DNA from 2 places in the Promicromonospora sp. NPDC059942 genome. Region 2 is predicted to be linked to the other one. Evidence: predicted binding sites of a transcription regulator. Region 2 holds the regulator's gene; the other holds the start of a gene.

Region 1 (10,410 bases), on a different contig from region 2:
CGCCATAGGCGTCGGCGAGGGCCTGGCCGACCTGGTCGGTCTGCTCGGCGTCGAGCTGCGAGACCTGGACGCGGACGGCGTTCGCGCCGACCTGGCTGATGTGGGGCTCCTCGCCGGGAGCCACCGTCGCGACCGCCTCGATCGCGACGTCCTCGTCCGTGGTCGACGCACCGGAGACCGTGAACTCGGAGCCACCGCGGAAGTCGATGCCGAGGTTCAGGCCCTGGAAGACCAGCACGAGGACCGACGCCGCCGAGAAGAGCGCGACGATCGAGTACCAGAGCCGACGGCGCTGGACGATCGGGTACGACCGACGACCCGTGTAGAGGTCGTTACCCCACTGAGCGAAGCCACCCCGCGCCATCAGCTGTTCTCCTCGTTCTGAGCCTGCTGGGTCGCGTCTGCGGACCCTGCGGCAGCCTTGCGCTCGGCGGCACGCCGCTCCGCGATCGTCATCCTGCGGCCGTCCTCGCCGGTGCGCGGCGCCGGGGTCACGGACTGCGCCGTGACCAGCTCCCGGTCGGGCTCGGCGGTGCCGAAGTCGGGGACGTCCGTCGTCGCGTCGGGCTTCCCGCCGGACAACCGGCCGGCGCCCCGGTACCGCGGCGTCACCTCGATGCGGTCGGCGGACAGGCCGGAGGCCTTGTGCCCGTCACGGAAGAACGGCACCTTGGCGAGCAGCTCCATCATCGGGTGCGTGAACCAGATGACCACCATGACGTCGATGATCGTGGTCAGGCCCAGGGTGAACGCGAAGCCGCGCACACCGCCGACGGTCATGAAGTACAGGATCACGGCCGACAGCAGGTTCACGGCCTTCGCGGCGTAGATCGTGCGGCGCGCGCGGACCCAGCCCCGCTGGACCGCCAGGCGCAGGGATCTGCCGTCGCGTAGCTCGTCCCGGATACGTTCGAAGTACACGATGAACGAGTCCGCGGTGAAGCCGATGGCCACGATCAGACCAGCGACACCCGGCAGGGAGAGGCGGTAGCCCATGCCCCAGCTCAGGAGCGCGATCACCACGTAGGTCATGGCGCCGGCCACGACCAGCGAGGCCACGGTGAGCAGGCCGAGCGCACGGTACTGGAACAGCGAGTAGACGACGACGAGCGCGAGGCCGATGAGGCCGGCGAACAGGCCGCGCTGGAGCTGCTCGGAACCGAGCGTGGCGGAGATCTGGTTCTGTCCGTCGACCTGGAAGGTCAGCGGCAGCGAGCCGAAGCTGAGCTGGTTGGCCAGCGTGGCGGCCGACTGCTGCGTGAAGGAGCCGGAGATCTGCGCCTGGCCGTTGGTGATCGCGACGTTCGTGCTCGGCGCCGAGACGACGAGGCCGTCCAGCACGATGGCGAACTGGTTGCGCGGCTGCTCCAGGTTCACCAGGCGCTCCGTGGTCTCACGGAACTCCTTGGTGCCCTGCGAGTTGAAGTCGAGGTTGACGCCCCACTCGTTGGTGACCGTCCCGTTCGCGCCGGGCATGAGGCCCGACGACGCGCTGGTCAGGTTGGTGCCGTCCACCTCGACGGGGCCCAGGATGTACTTGGCCGCGCCGGTCTGGTCGCACGTCACGAGCAGCCGGTCGGGGTTGTCCCCGCCGCCGCCCTCGAGGTTCTTGGGGTCGGTGCAGTCCAGCGCGTCGTACTCGGCCTGGACCGACGGCGTGATCTGCGCCAGGTCGGACGGGTCGGTGGCCGCCTTGATGGCCGCGTCCTGCTCGGCGAGCTCCTTCTTGGTGGGCTCGGCCGCCGCGGCCGCGTCACCGCCGTCGGCCTGGGCGTCCTCGCCCTTGCCGTCCGCGGAGGCCGACGGGCTCGCCGAGGGCTGCGCCGTCGGGACCGGGTTGCCGATGGCCAGGACCGGGCGGAACTTCATCTGCGCGGCCTTGGAGATCAGGGCGACGGTCTCGTCGTCCACCTTGCCCGGGATCTCGACCACGATCTGGTTGTCGCCCTGGCTGGCGATCTCGGCCTCGGTCACGCCGTTGGCGTCCACCCGCTGCCGGATCACGCCGATGGCCTCTTCCATCGCCTCCGGGGTGATCTCGGAGCCGTCCGAGGTGACAGCCTTCAGGATGACCTGGGTGCCTCCCTGGAGGTCGAGGGCCAGACCGGGTGCGAGGCTCGCGCCGTTCGGATTGTCGCTCGACTTTCCGTCGAGCTGCCAACCTGCCAAGAGGGCGCCGAAGGGCAGCAGGATCGTCAGGATCGTCAGGAGCACGATCGTGCGAACCGGCCGCGAGCGCCGGGTGTCAGTCGCCAACGTCTGTCTCTTCTCGTGTGCGCGCCGGGGTACGTCCGGCGCGGGTTCGGCGCCGTCCGGGGTCACCGGACGGCGCGGCCGTCACTTGCCGTCTGCGTCGGCGTCCCGTCGCTGCTGCTCCCGGTACTCGCGCTGGGCGGTGTCGAGGCCAGACAGATCGTCGGGGACGTCGGTCGCGTCGGGGCTGATCGTACTTCCCGTTTCGCTCTTTGCTGTGACGTCGGCCTCATCTGCCATGTTGTCGGTGTCCGCGTCGTCGGCGACGGGCTCCTCGACCTGCTTGGAGATGGCGGCGCGGAGCCAGGTGGTCTGGCTGCCGGGGACGGACTCGATGGTCACCTGGTCGTTCGCGTCGTCCACCTCGACGACGGTCCCGATCATCCCCGAGGCGGTCATGACCTTGGCCCCGACCGTGAGGTTGTTCCGGAACTCCGCTGCCGCGCGCTGCTGCTTGCGGGTACGGGAGGACATGAAGAACATCGCCACGAGGAGGATCGCGACGAGAATGAGCATTTCCACGGTGAGGTCCCTGTTCGATTGCTGTGTCGGATGTGCTGCGCACGTTCGTGGCGCACGACGAGGATCCCAACCAGTGTAGTGCTCGGGTGCGGATCCCCGGGCTGCCCGCAGTAGGGGCGCCACAAGGACAACGTCAGGGGTCGAGCAAAGTTCCCGGGCCGGTGGAGCCGGTCGTGCTGCCGGGTGCGGCTCCGGGCACCTGCGCGGGCGGGGTGAGGCCGAGGTGCTCCCAGGCGGCGAGGGTCGCGACGCGGCCGCGCGGGGTGCGCCCGACCAGTCCCTCGCGGACGAGGTACGGCTCGGCGACGGTCTCGACGGTCTCGGCCTCCTCGCCCACGGTCATGGCGAGCGTGGACAGGCCCACGGGCCCGCCGCCGAACCGGGTGCACAGGGCGGTGAGCACCGCGCGGTCGAGGCGGTCGAGGCCGATGAGGTCGACCTCGTAGACCTCCAGGGCCGCCCGCGCGGCGTTCAGGTCGAGCCGGCCGTCGCCGCGCACCTGTGCCCAGTCGCGCACGCGGCGCAGCAGCCGGTTCGCGATGCGGGGCGTGCCGCGGGAGCGGCCGGCGATCTCGTGCGCGGCGGCGTGGTCGAGGTGCACGCCGAGCAGCCCGGCGGAGCGCAGGATGACCCGCTCCAGCTCCTGGGGCGTGTAGTAGTCCATGTGCCCGGTGAAGCCGAAGCGGTCGCGCAGCGGGGCGGGCAGCAGGCCGGAGCGCGTGGTGGCGCCGACCACGGTGAACCGTGGCAGCGCGAGCGGGATCGCGGACGCGCCCGCGCCCTTGCCGACCACGACGTCGACCCGGAAGTCCTCCATGGCGACGTAGAGCAGCTCCTCGGCGGGACGGGCCAGGCGGTGGATCTCGTCGATGAACAGCACGTCGCCCTCCTCCAGGGAGGACAGGACGGCGGCGAGGTCGCCCGCGTGCTGGATGGCGGGGCCGCTGGTGAGCCGCATGTGCGACTCGAGTTCGCCCGCGATAATCATGGCCAGCGTGGTCTTGCCGAGCCCGGGCGGGCCGGACAGGAGCACGTGGTCGGGCGGGTTGCCGCGCGCCATCGCGGCCTGCAGCACCAGGGAGAGCTGGTCGCGCACGATGCGCTGGCCCACGAAGTCGTCGAGCCGCTTGGGGCGCAGCGCGGCCTCGGCGGCCCGCTCGATCTCGTCGGCGCTCGGGGCGACGATTCGGCCGCCACCGTCCGTCTCGGTCGAGACCTCAGCCACGGTGGCCTCCCAGCACGCGCAGGGCCGCGCGCAGCGTCGAGGCGACCTCGTCGGCCGCGACGGAGTCGGCACCCGCCTCGGCGAGCACCTTCGCGACGGCGTCGTCGGCCTGCTTGGCCGGCCAGCCGAGGCCCGCGAGGGCCTCCACGACGCGCTCGGAGTGGTCGGCGGAGGCCGCGGCGGCGCTCGGCGCTGCCTCGGCCGGCGCGAGGCCCGACGGCGGCCCCAGCCGGTCGCCCAGCTCCAGCACGATGCGCTGGGCGCCCTTGCGGCCGATGCCGGGCACGCGGGTCAGCGCGGCGAGGTCCTCGCCGGCGACCGCGCGGCGCAGGGCGTCCGGGGTGTGCACCGCGAGCATCGCGAGCGCCAGGCGCGGCCCGACGCCGGAGACGGTCTGCACCACCTCGAACACGTCCCGCTCGTCGGGGTCGCCGAACCCGTACAGCGTCATCGAGTCCTCGCGGACCACCATGCTCGTGGCGACGCCGGCGGTCTCGCCGACGCGCAGCGTGGCCAGGGTGGTGGGCGTGGCGTGCACCAGGTAGCCGACGCCGCCGACGTCGACCACCGCGCGGTCCAGACCCACGTGGGCCACGGTCCCCGTCAGCGAGGCGATCACGGGCTCCCCCTCCTTGCCTGCCGGCCCGGCTCGTCGAGCCGGTATCGAACGTCAGTGCGAGGAGCCTAACAAGCGGCGGGAGGTGTCCGGGGAGGCACGCCGTCAGCGGCGGGGACGCTGCTTGGCGACCTGCTCGGCCGCGGCCCAGGCGCGCTGCGCGGGCGTGAGCTCGTGCCGGTCGCCGCCCTGCAGGGCCCCGGCGGGGCGCCACAGGTGGCAGACGGCGAGGGCGAGCGCGTCGGCGGCGTCGGCGGGCCGCGGAGGCTCGTCGAGGTCGAGGATGCGGGTGATCATCGTCGTCACCTGCGCCTTGTCGGCGCGTCCCGACCCGGTCACGGCTGCCTTGACCTCCGACGGCGTGTGCAGCGCGACGGGCACGCCGCGGCGGGCCGCACCCAGCATGGCCAGGCCGGCCGCCTGGGCGGTCCCCATCACCGTGCCGACGTTGTGCTGGGCGAAGACCCGCTCGACGGCGACGACGTCGGGCACGTGCTCGTCCAGCCACGCGTCGAGGCCCTCGGCGATCTTGAGCAGCCGCAGGTCGGTGGACAGGTCCGCGTCCGAGCGGATCACCCCGACCGCGACCATCCGGGCCCGTCGCCCGGGCAGCGAGTCGACGACGCCCACGCCGCACCTGGTCAGACCTGGATCAACACCGAGAACGCGCACGAAGAAACCCTCTCACGTGCGGTTCCGCTGCCCGCGCGGACGCGGCCGGGGACCTGCTTACTCCTCCTCGTCGAGCGCGGCCATGACCTCGTCGCTCGCGTCGAAGTTGGCGTAGACGTTCTGCACGTCGTCGCTGTCCTCGAGCGCGTCGATGAGGCGCATGATCTTGCGGGCGCCCTCGACGTCCACCTCGACCTGCATGGAGGGGTGGAAGATCACGTCGGCCGAGTCGTACTCGATGCCGGCCTCCTGGATGGCCGTACGCACGGACACCAGGTCGGTCGCCTCGGTGAGGACCTCGATGACCTCGCCCTGGTCGGTGACGTCCTCGGCGCCGGCGTCGAGCGCGGCGAGCATGACCTCGTCCTCGCCCACGCCGTCGGCCTTCGGCACCACGATCAGGCCCTTGCGGGAGAACAGGTACGACACCGAGCCCGGGTCGGCGAGGTTGCCGCCGTTGCGGGAGAACGCGAGGCGCACCTCGGAGGCGGCCCGGTTCTTGTTGTCGGTGAGGCACTCGACCAGGACGGCGATGCCGTTGGTGCCGTAGCCCTCGTACATGATCGTCTGGTAGTCGACGGCGTCGGCGCCCTCGCCCGAACCGCGCTTCAGCGCGCGGTCGATGTTGTCGTTCGGGACCGACGACTTCTTCGCCTTCTGGACCGCGTCGAACAGCGTCGGGTTACCGGCGAGGTCGCCGCCGCCCGTCCGCGCCGCGACCTCGATGTTCTTGATCAGCTTCGCGAAGAGCTTGCCGCGCTTGGCGTCGATCGCGGCCTTCTTGTGCTTGGTCGTGGCCCACTTGGAGTGACCTGACATGCCTCTACCTGACTCCTTGCTTTTTGACGGCTCTTATCAATTGCTGTGGAACGGCGGCGAGGGTACCGCTCAGCCGCCCGCGACCATGCTGACGAACAGCCCGTGCACGCGCGCGTCCCCCGTGATCTCAGGGTGGAAGGCGGTGGCGAGCAGCGACCCCTGCCGTGCTGCAACAATCCTACCGGCGGCCGCCACAGGACGGCCTTGTGTATCCACAGCCGGGATGCGGGACAGCACCTCGACCTCGGGCCCGGCCTCCTCGATCCAGGGGGCGCGGATGAACGCGGTACGCACCGGCCCGCCGTCGTCGACGTCGGAGATCCCCGCGAAGTCGAGGTCGGTCTCGAACGAGTCGACCTGCCGCCCGAACGCGTTGCGCCGCACGACCACGTCCATGCCGCCGACGGTCTGCTGGTCGGCGGTCCCGTCCAGGATCCGGTCGGCGAGCAGGATCATCCCCGCGCACGAGCCGTACACCGGCAGCCCCTCCTTGATGCGGGCCTGCAGCAGGTCGCGGAGCTCGAAGATGCGCAGCAGCTTGTCGATCGTCGTCGACTCCCCGCCGGGCAGCACGAGCCCGTCGACCGCGGCCAGCTCCCCCGGACGGCGCACGGTCACGCCGTGCGCCCCGACGGACTCGAGGGCGGCCAGGTGCTCGCGGACGTCACCCTGCAGGGCCAGGACACCGATGGTCGGGTTGCTCACAACCGTCCATCTTACGGCGGCAGCCGACCGACCTGGGACGTCACGGGTTGTGCCCCAGCAGGAAAAACGGCGACAGACGAGCCGCCCGCGTCCTGTTGGTCCGCTCCGCTACGGCATCAGGTCAGCCCAGTCGGCCGGGAATCCCATGTCGGCCAGCGAGACCACCCCGTCCGCAGGGAAGGCGGAGAGCAGGCTCATCAGATCCGCCTTCCAGGCGCCGTCCGCCGAGACCTTGTCCATCAGGAAGCACAGCACCATCAGCGCTGGATAGAGCCGAGCGCGATCACGGTGCTCCAGCCCGGCGAGGTGCTTGAGCCCCTTGATCCCCTGGAGCGCCGACACACGCACCGTGTCCGTGAAGTGCCGGTTCCAGAGCCGCGCATGGTGGGCACACGTGTTCCGGGCGATGTTCAAGGTCCTCAGCCAGTTGGCGAGGACCGCCCCGTCGCCGGCACCGGTCCGGTCGACGACGTCGAGCTGGCGGGCGATCTCGTCACGGTCACGCCGCTTGAGTCCCTGGAAGAGCACCGAGAGGGCGCCGAAGTCCACGACTTCCAGAGCCGCCCAGATCGGCAGGTCGCCTCCGTACTTCCGGCCGTAGTGCGCCACGTATTCCTCGCTCGAACGAGCCTGGTGTGCTCGAAGCTTCGCCACCCAGCTCGCGTGCCGCGACGGCCTGCCCTGACCGGACGCGGAGAAACGCGCCTCGAGATGCCGGGGATCGAGGTGCGCGAACGGCCCGCGACGGCCCAGAGCATCGGTCACCCTCACCCGGATCGCCACCTCGACCCGCTCGACGGCGTCCATAGTCAGAAGCTTGAGCCGACGATCGAACTCGTACACCCGAAGCACCTGGTCCAGGTCCGTGGCCGCGACGACGTCCGCGGTGCGCACGGGGCGGCCGTGGAGCGACGAAGCCGCCTGGTCGATGGCGCGGTAGGGATACCAGTAGCCGCTGAGGCGGTGATAGCCGATCTGGCTCAGCGCGAACACGCACGACGTGCCGTCGAGCCGCATGCCGCGTCGTCTCAGCAAGGCTTCCTGCTGGGGGATCGACAGGTGTGGCTTCAGATACTGGGCCATGGCGCTTCCTCGAGATGTGCGGCCGGTTGCGGCCTTAAGCAGTCGCAGGGACCTGGAAGTTCCCGCTCACCGGCTCCCGAGGATAGGAGCGCCTTCGCAAATCCTCTAGGCGAAAGCGTGATAGCCGAGCACGAAGACAAATGAAGACCGGCCCGTGATCGCTGGGCGATCAGAGGGACCGGTCGTGTTGCCTGGATTCTACGGGGGGCTCGGGCGCGACGCAACGCACGCGTCCATGGCCCGGGCAGGCCTCAGTCGTCGAACTGCTCGCCCAGGTGGCGGACCTCGCCGTTCCAGCCGGCCACCAGGTGGTCGACGACGTCGGGCAGCTCAGGCGGGAAGACCTCCAGCGGCTGCGCGCGCAGCTCCGCCGCCGTCAGCCAGGCCATCTCGTCCAGCAGCTCGCGCTCCGCGTCGGTCCAGCCGTCGGCCGTGACCTCCACGGCGTCCGGGATCCGCACGAGGTAGAACACCTCGTACTGCCGGCACGTCTCGGCGAAGAAGTCGAAGATGCCCGTCCGCGTGAGCACCGGTCCCACAAGGTCGCCCGCGGCGAGCTCGAGGCCCACCTCCTCGCGCGTCTCGCGCAGCGCGGCCTGCTCCGGCGTCTCCCCCGCGTCGATCCCGCCGCCCACCGTGAACCACCAGGACCGTTCCGGCTGGTTCACGTCGTGCCCGCGCATCACGAGCACCCGGCCGGCGTCGTCCAGCACGATGACGCGCGCCGCCGAGCGCTCGCGGACGCCGTCGGGCCCCGGCACCCAGTCGTCCCCGAGGGAGGTCGTGCCGGGCCCGCCGGCGGTCTCGGGCAGGTGACCCGTCATGCGGTGTGCTCCTCGTGCTGGGTTCCGGTGTGCAGCGCCGTCACGACGTGGCGCCGCAGCAGGTCGAGGCGGATCTCCCGCGCCCTGGTCATGTGCGCGGACGCGAGCGCACGGGCGGCGCCCGCGTCCCGCCGTCGGACGGCGTCGATGAGGGCCGCGTGCTCGTCGAGCGCCTCCGCCCAACGTCCCGGGACCGACAGCGTCGAGTGCGGGGTGCGGACCAGGTGCACGGTGAGCCGGCGCAGGATGTCCTGGAGCACGGGGTTGTGCGTCGCCGTCCAGATCGCCTCGTGGAACTCGATGTTGGTCAGGGCGCGGGCGGCGTCGTCCGGGTCCTGGAGCGAGCGGTCCCGCTCCAGGAGGGACTCGAGGCGCAGCAGGTCGGCCTCCGTGCGGCTCTGCGCCGCCTCGGCGGCCGTCTCGCCCTCCAGCAGGATGCGGACGTTGTAGATCTGGATCACCTCGTCCGCCTCGACGGCGCGCACCACCAGCCCACGCGACGACGACGTCAGCAGCCGGTCGTGCTCCAGCCGGCTCAGCGCCTCCCGCACGGGCGTGCGCGAGACGCCGAACCGCTCGGCGACCGCCACCTCGCGCACGGGGTCGCCGGGCCGGAGGGTCCCGTCCTGGATGTCGGCGCGCAGGCCGTCGTAGATCGCCGAGGCGTCCACCTTGCCGCGCTGCTCCTTCGTCACCGACGCTCCTCCCACTCTGCTGGACCGACCTGCCCGACCTGCCCCACCCGCGCGGCCGGACGCCGGCCGGGCCACCCGGCCGGCGACCGGCCGCCCTCAGGCGAGCCGGCCCGCCCGCCGGCCGAACACGGCGCCCGACACGAGGCCGGTGCCCCCGGGATAGTTCCCGCTGAACAGGCCGCCGAGCATCTCGCCGCAGACGAACAGCCCGTCGATCGGCGCACCCGATTCTCTCAGGACGCGCCCGTCGGTGTCCGCCCGGAGGCCGCCGAACGTGAACGTGATCCCGCAGGTCACAGGGAATGCATAGTACGGCGCGGTCTCCACGGGGACCGCCCAGTTGCTCTTCGGCGGCTCGACGTCCGCGCGCCGCCCGTCCTTGACCGCGGCGTCGAACGGCACCGACCGGTCGATCGCGGCGTTGAACTCGCCCACGGTGGTGGCCAGCGCGGTCTCGTCGATGCCGAGGGCGGCCGCGAGCTTCTCGACGCTGTCAGCCGTCACCACGGAGGTTCCCGCGGCGTCGTACTCCTCCGCGCGGAGCATCGGCCGCGTGGTGGCGTCGAAGATCTGGTAGGCGACGCCCCCGGGCTGAGCCAGGATCCGCGCCCCGTACTTCGCGTACGTGTAGTTCCGGTAGTCGGCCCCCTCGTCGAGGAACCGCGCGCCGTCCCGGTTGACGACGACGCCGAGCGGGTAGCCGCCGCGGGTGAGCTGGTTGGTCACCATGCGGTCGCCGACGTCGTCCGCGCCCGCGTCCCACGCGACGGAGTGGCACGTCGACCAGTCGCCGTAGGCCTGGGCGCCGATCGCGAGCGCCGCCCGCAGCATGTCGCCGGTGTTCAGCGGGGTGCCCCGGACCTTGGCCCGCTGCCAGCCCTCACCGAGGTGCTCGCGCCGCATGTCGGCGTCGGCCTCGAAGCCGCCGGCGGCGAGGACCACGGACTCGGCGCGCAGCTCCGCCTCGGTGCCGTCGGCGTCCACGTACCGCAGGCC
Region 2 (10,410 bases):
GCGACCGGGCGCTGCTGCCCGACCGCGCCGTGGCCCTGCTGGAGCGGATGCTCGCCCTCGGATACTCCGAGGACGAGGTCGCGGCCACCAGGGAGGGCTGGGTGCTCGCGCGAGCCCTGGTCCCCGAAGGCTTCGACGACTACCTCGCCCAGTTCGAGCACGCCCTGCAAGACACCAGGCTCATCGCCCTGACCAGGCGCGTCGCCGAAGCCGCGACCTGGGAGGCGGACGACCCCCGCATCGACCGCCTCGCCGCCGAAGCGGCCGACCACTACCTGGCCGACCCCGCACTGCTCAGGACCGTCACCAGCATGCAGGCACGGACCGACACCGCGCCCCGGTACGCGATGATCGCCCGCCACGGTGACAAGCCGACACCGGCCATGGCACGACTGTCCGCGCTCTTCGAGTCCAGACTCCGCGCCGCCGGCGTCCGCATCCCGAGGTCCGACCCGCGTTGACCGCGAAGCGAACCGGCCCCTTCCACGTCGCCGGCAGCGCCGGCAAGGTCGGGGCGCCCCGCGAAACGACGAAGGCCGCCGACCAGGTCAGATACCCGGTCGGCGGCCTCGGTCGAGCAGGCTCAGCCGGACTTGCGGCGGAACATCTTCTGCACGGGGCCGGTCGTCTCCGAACCGTGCACAGAGCCCGTGTTCACGTCGCCTGCGGCGGTACGGCCGCGTGCGGCGTTCTTCCGGTCCAGCGCTTCCTTGAACCGCGCCTTCGCGTCAACGCTCGGCGCGGTCGCGGCCTTGGGCGCCTCAGCGTCCTGAGCCACTGCCTCCTCGGCACCAGGCTTCTCGTCCGTCACACCGATCACCTCCTCCTGTTTCGGGGGTCCCTCGATCGGGTCCGTCGTCGGCCCCAGCCTGCCCCACCGCACGCCAGGGTGCCAATCGCTTTTCGTCCGTCGCCGGCGCGCGGGCCCTTCCGACCGCTACGCCTGCGCGGCGGCACGCTCCGCATCACGCTCGGCGCGCTCGGCGCGCAGCGACGTGATGGCGCTCTCGAAGTCCTCGAGCGAGTCGAACGACTGGTAGACGCTCGCGAACCGGAGGTAGGCCACTTCGTCGAGCTCACGGAGGGGGCCCAGGATGGCGAGGCCCACCTCGTACGCGTCGATCTCGGCGCTGCCGTTGCTCCGCAGGGTCTCCTCGACCCTCTGGGCCAGGATCGCCAGGTCGTCGTCGCTCACAGGGCGGCCCTGGCACGCCTTGCGCACGCCCGCGGCGACCTTGTCGCGGCTGAACGGCTCGGTGGCGCCGGAGCGCTTGACGATCGACAGGCTCGCGGTCTCGACGGTGGTGAACCGCCGGTTGCAGTTCGGGCACTGCCGCCTGCGCCGGATCGACAGGCCGTCGTCGGCGGTCCGCGAGTCCACCACGCGCGAGTCGGCGTGGCGACAGAACGGGCAGTGCATGCTGACTCCTGCGTGGTCGGCCACGGACCGGAGAGATCCGGTCGCGCCCCGACCGTAAGCGGGCAAACCACCCCCATGCAACATCGCCGCAACATTTGACGGCGAATCGTGGCCTCCGTCCACTTCGTCGGGGTGTCCGGCCACTTTTCGGGGGCCTTCCCGTCACTCCTTCGGGAGCAGGAGGAGCTCGCCGACCCGCACGGTGCCCGACGTCATCTTGTTGAGGTCCTGCAGCCGCGCGACCGCCTGCCGCACGTCCTCCCCGGGCTTCGCGACCTGCTCGGCGAAGCCCCAGAGCGTCTCCCCCGGCTGCACCGCGTGCACCCGGACCTCCGTGGGCTCGCCCGGCGAGCTGGCGACCGCGGTCGCGCCCCACGTCGCCATCGGCGCGACCACGAGCATCGCCAGCAGCACCAGCACGACCCGGCCGCGCCGCGTGAGCCGCAGCCCGGCGAGCCCGAGCCGGTCGGCGAAGGTGCGCCGCCCGCGCGGCGCGTACGAGGGGGCAGCCGGGCGGGGCCGGGGCGGCGCGGACGCCCGGCTCTGCGTGTATCCCGGGTCCGGCCGGTACGCCCGGACCGCGCTCGATCCGGGCACCGTCGCATACGCCTGCCCGTACGCCGGGGTGTACTGCCGCAGCGGGATCACGTCCCCCATGGCCCCTCCTCGAAAGATGACTCGAACGGTTGTCCGTCATACACACGTTCGTCGAACGCTCGTACCATTGTGTAGCACGGGACACCGTAGAAGTCGAGACACGCTCGAACATTCGTTTGAGCCGAGCACATTTGTGATCTAGAGTGGGCAGCGCACAGGAGAACATTTGTCGGAACGGGAGGGGCACGGGCATGACGGGACGGGACGGGACCAGCGACACGAGAGCCGTCGACACGGCACTCTCGGGTGTCGCCACGTTGGACGCGCCGGGCGACGGGGCGGTCGCCGACGTGCACGCGATCTCGCCGGCAGACCGCCTCACCGAGCGGCAGCGCCTTGTGCTGGACACGATCCGGCAGTCGTTCGAGACGCGCGGATACCCGCCGTCGATGCGCGAGATCGGCGAGGCCGTCGGGCTGGCCAGCCCGTCGAGCGTCAAGCACCAGCTCCAGATGCTGGAGAAGAAGGGCTTCCTGCGCCGCGACCCCAACCGGCCGCGCGCGATGGAGCTCGTCGAGCCCCTGGCCGAGCAGGTCGAGAAGCCGACACGCGGCGAGATCCACTGGCCCGAGCCGCGGCGTAGCGGCCAGGTCCACTGGGGCGGTTCGGTGCCGGACGACGCGAGCACGCCGCCGCCGTCGTACGTGCCGCTGGTCGGCCGCATCGCGGCCGGTGGGCCGATCCTCGCCGAGCAGGTCGTCGAGGACGTCTTCCCGCTCCCCCGCCAGCTCGTCGGTGACGGCGAGCTGTTCCTCCTCAAGGTCGCGGGCGACTCGATGGTCGACGCCGCGATCTGCGACGGGGACTGGGTCGTGGTGCGCCGCCAGAATGTCGCCGAGCAGGGCGAGATCGTCGCCGCCATGATCGACGGCGAGGCCACGGTCAAGACGTTCAAGCAGACCGACGGGCACGTGCTGCTGCTGCCGCAGAACCCGGCCTACGAGCCCATCCCGGGTGACGAGGCGCAGATCCTGGGCCGCGTCGTCGCGGTGCTGCGCAGCCTCTGACCGCAGAGAAACGGACAAGGCCCGGCCGCCGGTTTCCGGTGGCCGGGCCTTTCTCGTGCCCGGACGAGCCAGGTCGACGTCGATCCCGGGGCGGCCCTAGAACCCGAAGCGCCGCTGTACCGCGCGCACGCTGTCGGCCGACGCGCGCAGCCCGGCCAGCTCGTCGTCCGACATCGGCACCTCCACCGTGCTCGTGACGCCCCGCCGGTCCACCAGGGACGGCACCGACAGGCAGACGTCGCTGATGCCGTGGTAGTCGTCCAGCAGCGAGGACACCGGCATGATCCGGCGCTCGTCCTTCAGCACCGCCTCGATGATGCGGGTCGCGGCCAGGCCCACGGCGTAGTTGGTGGCGCCCTTGCCCGCGATGATCCGGTAGGCCGAGTCGACCACCTCGTGGTGCACCTCCGCACGCACCGCGGCGTCCAGGGGCGCGGCGCCGCCGACCGGCACCCAGTCGAGCAGCGGCACGCCGCCGATCGAGGCGGAGCTCCACAGCGCGATCTCCGAGTCGCCGTGCTCCCCGGCGATGTAGGCGTGCACGTTCCCGACGGCCACCCCGCACCGCTCGGCGAGCACGACGCGCAGCCGCGACGAGTCGAGCACGGTGCCGCTGCCGAAGAGCCGCTCGCGCGGCAGCCCCGAGATCTTCAGGGCCGCGTAGGTCACCACGTCCACGGGGTTGGTCACCATCAGGTAGGTCGCGTCGGGGGCTACCTCGACCAGGCCCGGCAGGATGGTGCGCATCAGCCCGATCGTCGCCTCCGCCAGGTCGACGCGGCTCTGGCCGGGCTTCTGCTTGGCGCCCGCCGTGACCACCACGACGTCGGCCCCCTCGCACACCGCCGGGTCGTCAGAACCGATCACGTGCGCCTGGGACGTGAACATCAGCCCGTGCTGCAGGTCCAGCACCTCGGCGTCGACCTTCTGCCGGTCGATGTCGAGCAGGGCGATGGTGCGGGCCGAGCCGCGGGTCAGCGCCGCGAAGGCGAGCGTCGATCCCACCGCCCCCGCACCCACCACGGCGATCTTGGTGGTGCGGGATCCGGCGGGCTGGGCCGCGGGGACGTCCGAGGGGGCTGCCATGCCCTCAGGCTATGTGTCGAGCCTGGCGAGCGCGGCGCGGACCAGCTTCGGGTCGGTGGTGGGCCAGAACCCGGGCATCGACCGGGTCAGGAACGACGCGTACCGCGCCGTCGCGAGCCGCGGGTCGAGGACCGCCACGACGCCCCGGTCGTCCATGCTGCGCACCAGGCGCCCCGCGCCCTGCGCGAGCAGCAGCGCCGCGTGCTGCGCCGAGACCGCCATGAACCCGTTGCCGCCCGCCTGCTCGACTGCGCGGGCGCGCGCCGCCTTGACCGGGTCGTCCGGGCGCGGGAACGGGATGCGGTCGATGAGCACGAGCTGGTTGGACGGCCCCGGCACGTCGACGCCCTGCCACAGGGACAGCGTGCCGAACAGGCACGTGGCCGGGTCCTCGGCGAACTCGCGCACGAGGGTCGGGAGCTGGTCGTCGCCCTGCGCCAGGATCGGGAAGTCCAGGCGCTCCCGCATCGCCTCCGCCGCGGCGTTCGCAGCGCGCCGGGACGAGAACAGCCCGAGCGTGCGGCCGCCGGCGGCCGTGATGAGCTCCGCGATCTCGTCGAGCTGCGCCTCCGTGGTCGGCTCGCGGCCCGGGGCGGGCAGGTGGCGCGCGATGTAGAGGATGCCCTGCTTGGGGTAGTCGAACGGGCTGCCCGCATCGAAGCCGTGCCACGGCGGGGCGTCCGCACCGTTGAGGCCGAGCGTGCCGGCCACGGCGTCGAACGTTCCGCCCAGCGCCAAGGTCGCCGAGGTGAACACGCCCGTCGACTCGCCCAGCAGGTGCGTGCGGATCAGGCCGGCCACGTGCAGCGGAGCGGCGTGCAGCCGTGTCACGTTGTCGCCGAACCCGCCCCAGCCGTTGTCCGGGCGCGAGCACCAGAGCACGTCCGAGGTCGTGTCCTGCGACGCCATGCGCTCGGCCGTCTCGAAGAGCTGGAGCATGGCGCCCTGCGCCATCTTGAGCCCCGGGTCGGGCTGGCCCGCGTCCTTGCCCTTGGCGCCCTTGCCACCGGCCTCGGGCTTCAGCGTGCTCAGCACCTCGCGCGCGGCGTCGCGCACCGCGCCGACCGCCATGCGCAGCTCGTCCGGCAACCCGCTCGGGAACCGCTCGGCCGGCGCGGTGACCAGCAGGGTGCCGAGGCTCTGCGCCGCCGCGTCGAGGGTGTCGGTGTTGGTGCCCGCGTGCCGCCGGGCGAGCCGCGCCGCGCTCTCCACCGACGCCATGGACAGGTCCACGGTGGCCGACGACGTCACGCGGTCGGTGAGCTCGTGCGCCTCGTCGACCACCACGACGTCGTGCTCCGGGAGCACGCCCGGGCTGCCCGTGGCCGCGATGCCGAGCATGGCATGGTTGGTGACCACCACGTCCGCCTCGCGGGCGGCGGCCCGGGCCTTGTCCGGGAAGCACTCCGCGAGCATGGGGCACTTGCCGCCCAGGCACTCCATCGCCGTGACGGACACCTGGCGCCAGGCCCGCTCCGGCACGCCGGGCACGAGGTCGTCCCGGTCGCCCGTCTCGGTCTCGCCCGCCCACTCGTGCAGGCGCCGGACGTGGTCGGCGAGCGACGCGCCGTCGTCCCGCCGGCGGCTGCGGGCGGCGCCGCCGGCCGCCTCCTCGGTCTTGGGATGGTCCTCGCCGCCGGGCAGGTCGAAGAGGGTGGTCTCGTCCTCCGGGTAGCCGCCGCCCACCTTGTGCACGCACAGGTAGTTGTGCCAGCCCTTGAGCAGCGCGACGCGTGGCTCACGCGGCAGCGCCGGCGCGACGGCCTTCGCCACGAGCGGCAGGTCGCGCGTGATGACCTGCCGCTGCAGGGCGAGCGTCGCGGTGGAGACGATGACCTTGGACTGCGCGGCCACGGCGTGCCGGACGGCGGGCACCAGGTACCCGAGCGACTTGCCCGTACCCGTGCCCGCCTGCACCAGCAGGTGCTCACCCTTGTCGATCGCCTCGCCGACCGCGACGGCCATGCGGTGCTGACCCTCTCTGCGCCCGCCACCGAGCTGTCCGACGGCGAGGTCGAGCAGCTCCTCCACCTCGGGAATCTCGGCGGAATCGGTGCGTGCGGCAGGTGCGTCGGGAAGGCTGGTCACACGCTCGATCCTAGGCCGGACCACCGACATCCACCCTGCCTCGTCCACAGGTCCGGCCGAGCGCCGGAAGGCCCGCCGGCTACCCCTTCACGGCCCCGCCCAGGCCCGCCCCGCTGAGGAACAGGCGCTGGAACGCGAGGAACAGCGCGATGGGCAGCACGGTCGAGATCGCGAGCGCCGCGAGGAACACGTCGAGCTCCAGGTAGGGCGCGATCGCGGGCAGGCGGACGGACAGCGGCTGGTTGTCCGGGTCGGGCAGCACCAGCAGCGGCCAGAGGTAGTCCTTCCAGGCGGCGATCACGGCGAAGACCGAGACGACGCCGAGGATGGGCTTGGACATCGGCAGCACGACGGACCACAGCAGCCGGAAGGGTCCGGCGCCGTCGACCCGCGCGGCCTCGAAGACCTCGCGGGGCAGGCCGTCGAAGAACCGCTTGACGAGCAGCACGTTGAACGCGCTGGCGCCCATCGGCAGCCAGACCGCCCAGAACGTGTTGAGCAGGCTGATGTGCAGCAGCGGCACGTCGAGGATGGTGAGGTACAGCGGGACGAGCAGCACGACCGCCGGCACGAAGAGCGTCGCCAGCACCAGGCCGAAGACGAGGTTGCCGTACCGCGGTCGCAGCACGGACAGCACGTAGCCGCCCGTGGTCGCGACCAGGAGCTGGAAGAACCAGGCCCCGACCGCGAGGATCAGCGTGTTGACGAAGTAGTGGTCGATCTCCGCGCGGCCCCACGCGGTGGAGAGGTTGGCCCAGTCGATCCCGTTCGGGAAGAGGCCGAGCGGTTGGCGCAGGGTGTCCTGCGTCGGAGTGACGGCGGCCTTGGCGAGCCAGAGGATCGGCCCGAGCCCGGCGAGGACCAGGGTGACCAGGAGGCCGCCCTGGAGCACGCCGAGCGAGCCCCGTACGCTGGCCCGCCGCCGGTCGTGGGACGAGACGATGCCCCGCTCGGCGACGGCGGGTCCGGCACCCGGCCGGTTGTTTCCTGCCATGTCAGCTGCTCCAGGGTCGGGTCACGCGGAAGTAGATCGCGGACAGGACGGCCAGGACGCCGGCGAGCATGAGGCTCAGGGCGGTCGCGGCCCCGTAGTTGCCGCCGAGGCTGCTGCCGAACGCGTAGTCGTAGATCAGCATGAGGATGGTGAGGGTCGCGTTGTTGGGGCCGCCGCCGGTGAACAGGAACGGCTCCAGGAACACCTGGGACGTGCCGATGACCTGCAGGATCAGCGTGATGAACAGGACGCCGCGCAGCTGCGGCAGGGTCACGTGCCAGATCTTGCGCCACACGCCCGCGCCGTCCACCTCGGCCGCCTCGTAGAGCTCGGTGCGCACCCCGACGAGGGCGGCGAGGTAGATGATGACAGTGCCGCCGGCCGCGGCCCAGGTGGCTTCCAGCACCAGGGACGGCATGGCGCTGGACGCGTCCTGCAGCCAGGGGAACGGCCCGAGGCCCACCCAGCCGGCGATGGTGTTGAACACGCCGGAGGGCGAGGCGTCGTAGAAGAACTTCCACAGCAGCACGGCCACGACGGGCGGCACGACGACGGGCAGGTACGCGAGCGCCGAGAACAGGCCGCGCATGCGCCGCACCTCGCTCATCAGCACGGCGGCTGCCAGCGGCAGCGGGTAGCCGAACACCAGCGCGAGCAGCGCGAACCACAGGGTGTTGGCCACGGCCTTGCCCAGCAGCGGGTCCTGCAGCACGAACACGAAGTTGTCGAGCCCCACGAACTCGGGGGTCGAGATGAGGTTCGTCTGCTGGACGCTCATGACGAGCGCCCGGCCGATCGGGAACCAGGAGAACACCCCGAAGACCAGGATCATCGGCAGGGCGATGATCAGGGTGCTCAGGCCGCCGTCGCGCAGCCAGTCCCGGGGCGTGCGGCGGGCACGCGGCCGGGGTCCGGACGACGACGGCCGCGAGGCCGTCGTCGTCCGGAGCGGGCTGGACAGTGTCGTCATCGGCAGGTCAGCTGCGGTCGAGCAGTCCCTGGACCTGGGTCTGGGCGTCGGCGAGGAGCGCGTCGATGTCCGCGTTCTCGTCCGTCAGCACCGCCTGGACCACCGGGTCGAGCGCCGCGTACACGTCCTGGGTGGCGACGGCGGGCTCGGGGATGACGGGCTGGTCGAACATCTGGTCCGTCATCGGGGCGAAGTTCTCCAGCGGGACGTTGACGAGGTCCTTGATCCAGCCCTGCTGCTGCTCGTAGGTCTCGCGGTCGAAGATCGGCAGGGCGGGGGCGCCGACCGGCTGGTCGGTCTCCGAGGCGACCTCGGCCTCGGCGACCGCCTGCTCCTGGTCGGTCAGCTTGGAGATGTAGTAGAAGTCGATCCACTTCACGGCCGCCGCCTGCTCGGCCTCGGACGCCGCGGAGCTCACCGCGGCGAGGGTGCCGCCGCCGAGCGTGCCGGCGTCGTCGCCCTCCAGCGGCAGCACGGTCACGCCGTACTCGTCCGGGTTCATCTGGTTCTGCGTGAACAGGTTGGGGTAGTTGGCGCCGCCCGAGACGTACATGCCGATCTTGCCGGCGGCGAAGTCCTGGTTGATGGTGCCCCAGTCGTACAGGAAGCTGGAGCCCATGGAGTTGTCCTCCCAGCGCATCTCGCGGAGCATCTCCAGGGCCGCGACCGTGGCGTCGTTGTCGACGGTCGCGGTGATGTCGTCACCTTCGCCCTCGACCACGCGGCCGCCCAGCGCGTAGGTCTCCGTGGTCAGGATCCAGCCGCCGGTGTTGCTCTGGGTCATGTGGGCGTAGCCGGCCTGGCCGGTCTTGTCCGCGATCGTCTTGGCCGCCTCGCGCACCTCGTCCCAGGTGGCCGGGGGGTTGTCCGGGTCGAGGCCGGCCTCCTCGAAGAGCGCCCGGTTGTAGTGCAGGCCCTGGTTGTAGGCAGCGATCGGCACGGCCCACATGTTGCCCTCGGCGTCCTGGCCCGCGGCGGCGACGGTGGGGTTGAACTGGTCGGCGTACGGGAGCTCGGCCACGAGCTCATGGACGTCGGCGATCTGGCCGCGCTCGATGAGGGCCCGGCCGTCCGTGAACGGGATCGGGAAGACGTCGGGCAGCGTGCCGCCCGCGAGCTCGGCGGCGAACGTGGTGCCGGACCAGGTGAACTCCTTGGTCTCCACCTGGATGTCCGGGTTGGCCTCCTCGAACTGCGCGATGCGCTCGTCGAACGCGTCGATCGCGGGCTGCTCGAGGCCGGCGTCGATGGAGACCTCGATGGTCACCGGGCCCGTCGGCTCGTCGGAGGCGTCCGAGGACCCACCGCAGGCCGTGAGGGTTCCCGCGAGCGAGAGGACGCCCACCAGGGCGAACGCCGCGCGATTCTGTGCTGACTTCATTGTCACTCCTTGGTCGTGTGCCGCTGGGTCGGCACGTCTGGGGGTAGAGGTTGCTCTCGGCCGGACGCCGAGGATCAGGACGGCAGGCCGAGCCAGACAGCGATGTCCGGTCCGACGACGCCGTCGACGGGGCCGCTCGCCAGGAGCACCGTGGCCCCGGCGGGCAGGGGGACGGGGGTCGTCCCGAGGTTGGCGACGCAGGCAAAGCCGGCGCCGCGGGTGAAGGCGAGGACGTCGTCCCCGCCGAGGTCGAGCCACGCGAACTCGTCGGCGTGCAGCGCGGGGAGGCCGCGGCGCAGGTGCAGCGCGTGGCGGTACAGGCTGAGCATCGAGCCCGGGTCGGCGTCCTGGGCCTCGACCGAGAGGTCGGCCCAGCCGGCCGGCTGGGGCAGCCAGGGCGCCGCGCCGTCGTCGGGCCCGAAGCCCAGGCTCGCGCCCGTGCGTGCCCACGGCAGGGGGACGCGGCAGCCGTCGCGGCCCGGGTCCACCCCCTCGGAGCGGAAGTGCATGGGGTCCTGGATCAGCTCGCGCGGCACCTCGGCCTCGGGCAGGCCGAGCTCGTCGCCCTGGTAGACGTACAGGGCGCCCGGCAGCGCGGCGACCAGCAGGGACGCGGCCCGCGCGCGGCGGGTGCCGAGGTCCACGTCGGACGGCGTGCCGAACCGCTTGGCGGCGAAGTCGAAGGACGAGTCCTCGCGGCCGTACCGGGTCACGGGCCGCGTGACGTCGTGGTTGGAGAGCACCCACGTGGCCGGCGCGCCGACCGGGGCGTGCGCCTCGAGCGTGGTCCGGATCGACTCGCGCAGC

What was found. Region 2 encodes LexA, which represses DNA repair genes until DNA is damaged. Its sites were predicted from a motif close to TCGAACANNTGTTCGA; they were not measured.
Region 1: a site for LexA is predicted at 4,664-4,679, ahead of ruvA (Holliday junction branch migration protein RuvA). Genes of this name have one in related genera too.

The regions. Positions count from the first base shown of each region.
Region 1 is NZ_JBHWLR010000001.1:458,384-468,793, reverse strand. It holds gene secF (protein translocase subunit SecF) at 1-364, opposite strand, end outside; gene secD (protein translocase subunit SecD) at 364-2,256, opposite strand; gene yajC (preprotein translocase subunit YajC) at 2,338-2,769, opposite strand; gene ruvB (Holliday junction branch migration DNA helicase RuvB) at 2,909-4,000, opposite strand; gene ruvA (Holliday junction branch migration protein RuvA) at 3,993-4,619, opposite strand; gene ruvC (crossover junction endodeoxyribonuclease RuvC) at 4,722-5,288, opposite strand; gene ACFV9Q_RS02000 (YebC/PmpR family DNA-binding transcriptional regulator) at 5,346-6,107, opposite strand; gene pdxT (pyridoxal 5'-phosphate synthase glutaminase subunit PdxT) at 6,177-6,812, opposite strand; gene ACFV9Q_RS01990 (Abi family protein) at 6,921-7,895, opposite strand; gene ACFV9Q_RS01985 (NUDIX hydrolase) at 8,147-8,719, opposite strand; gene ACFV9Q_RS01980 (GntR family transcriptional regulator) at 8,716-9,414, opposite strand; gene tcuA (FAD-dependent tricarballylate dehydrogenase TcuA) at 9,511-10,410, opposite strand, start outside.
Region 2 is NZ_JBHWLR010000009.1:63,874-74,283, forward strand. It holds gene ACFV9Q_RS15995 (MerR family transcriptional regulator) at 1-461, shown strand, start outside; gene ACFV9Q_RS16000 (DUF5302 domain-containing protein) at 584-811, opposite strand; gene nrdR (transcriptional regulator NrdR) at 938-1,420, opposite strand; gene ACFV9Q_RS16010 (LysM peptidoglycan-binding domain-containing protein) at 1,583-2,077, opposite strand; gene lexA (transcriptional repressor LexA) at 2,269-3,084, shown strand; gene ACFV9Q_RS16020 (L-lactate dehydrogenase) at 3,181-4,170, opposite strand; gene ACFV9Q_RS16025 (ATP-dependent DNA helicase) at 4,180-6,288, opposite strand; gene ACFV9Q_RS16030 (carbohydrate ABC transporter permease) at 6,338-7,252, opposite strand; gene ACFV9Q_RS16035 (carbohydrate ABC transporter permease) at 7,254-8,222, opposite strand; gene ACFV9Q_RS16040 (ABC transporter substrate-binding protein) at 8,230-9,603, opposite strand; gene ACFV9Q_RS16045 (glycoside hydrolase family 13 protein) at 9,678-10,410, opposite strand, start outside.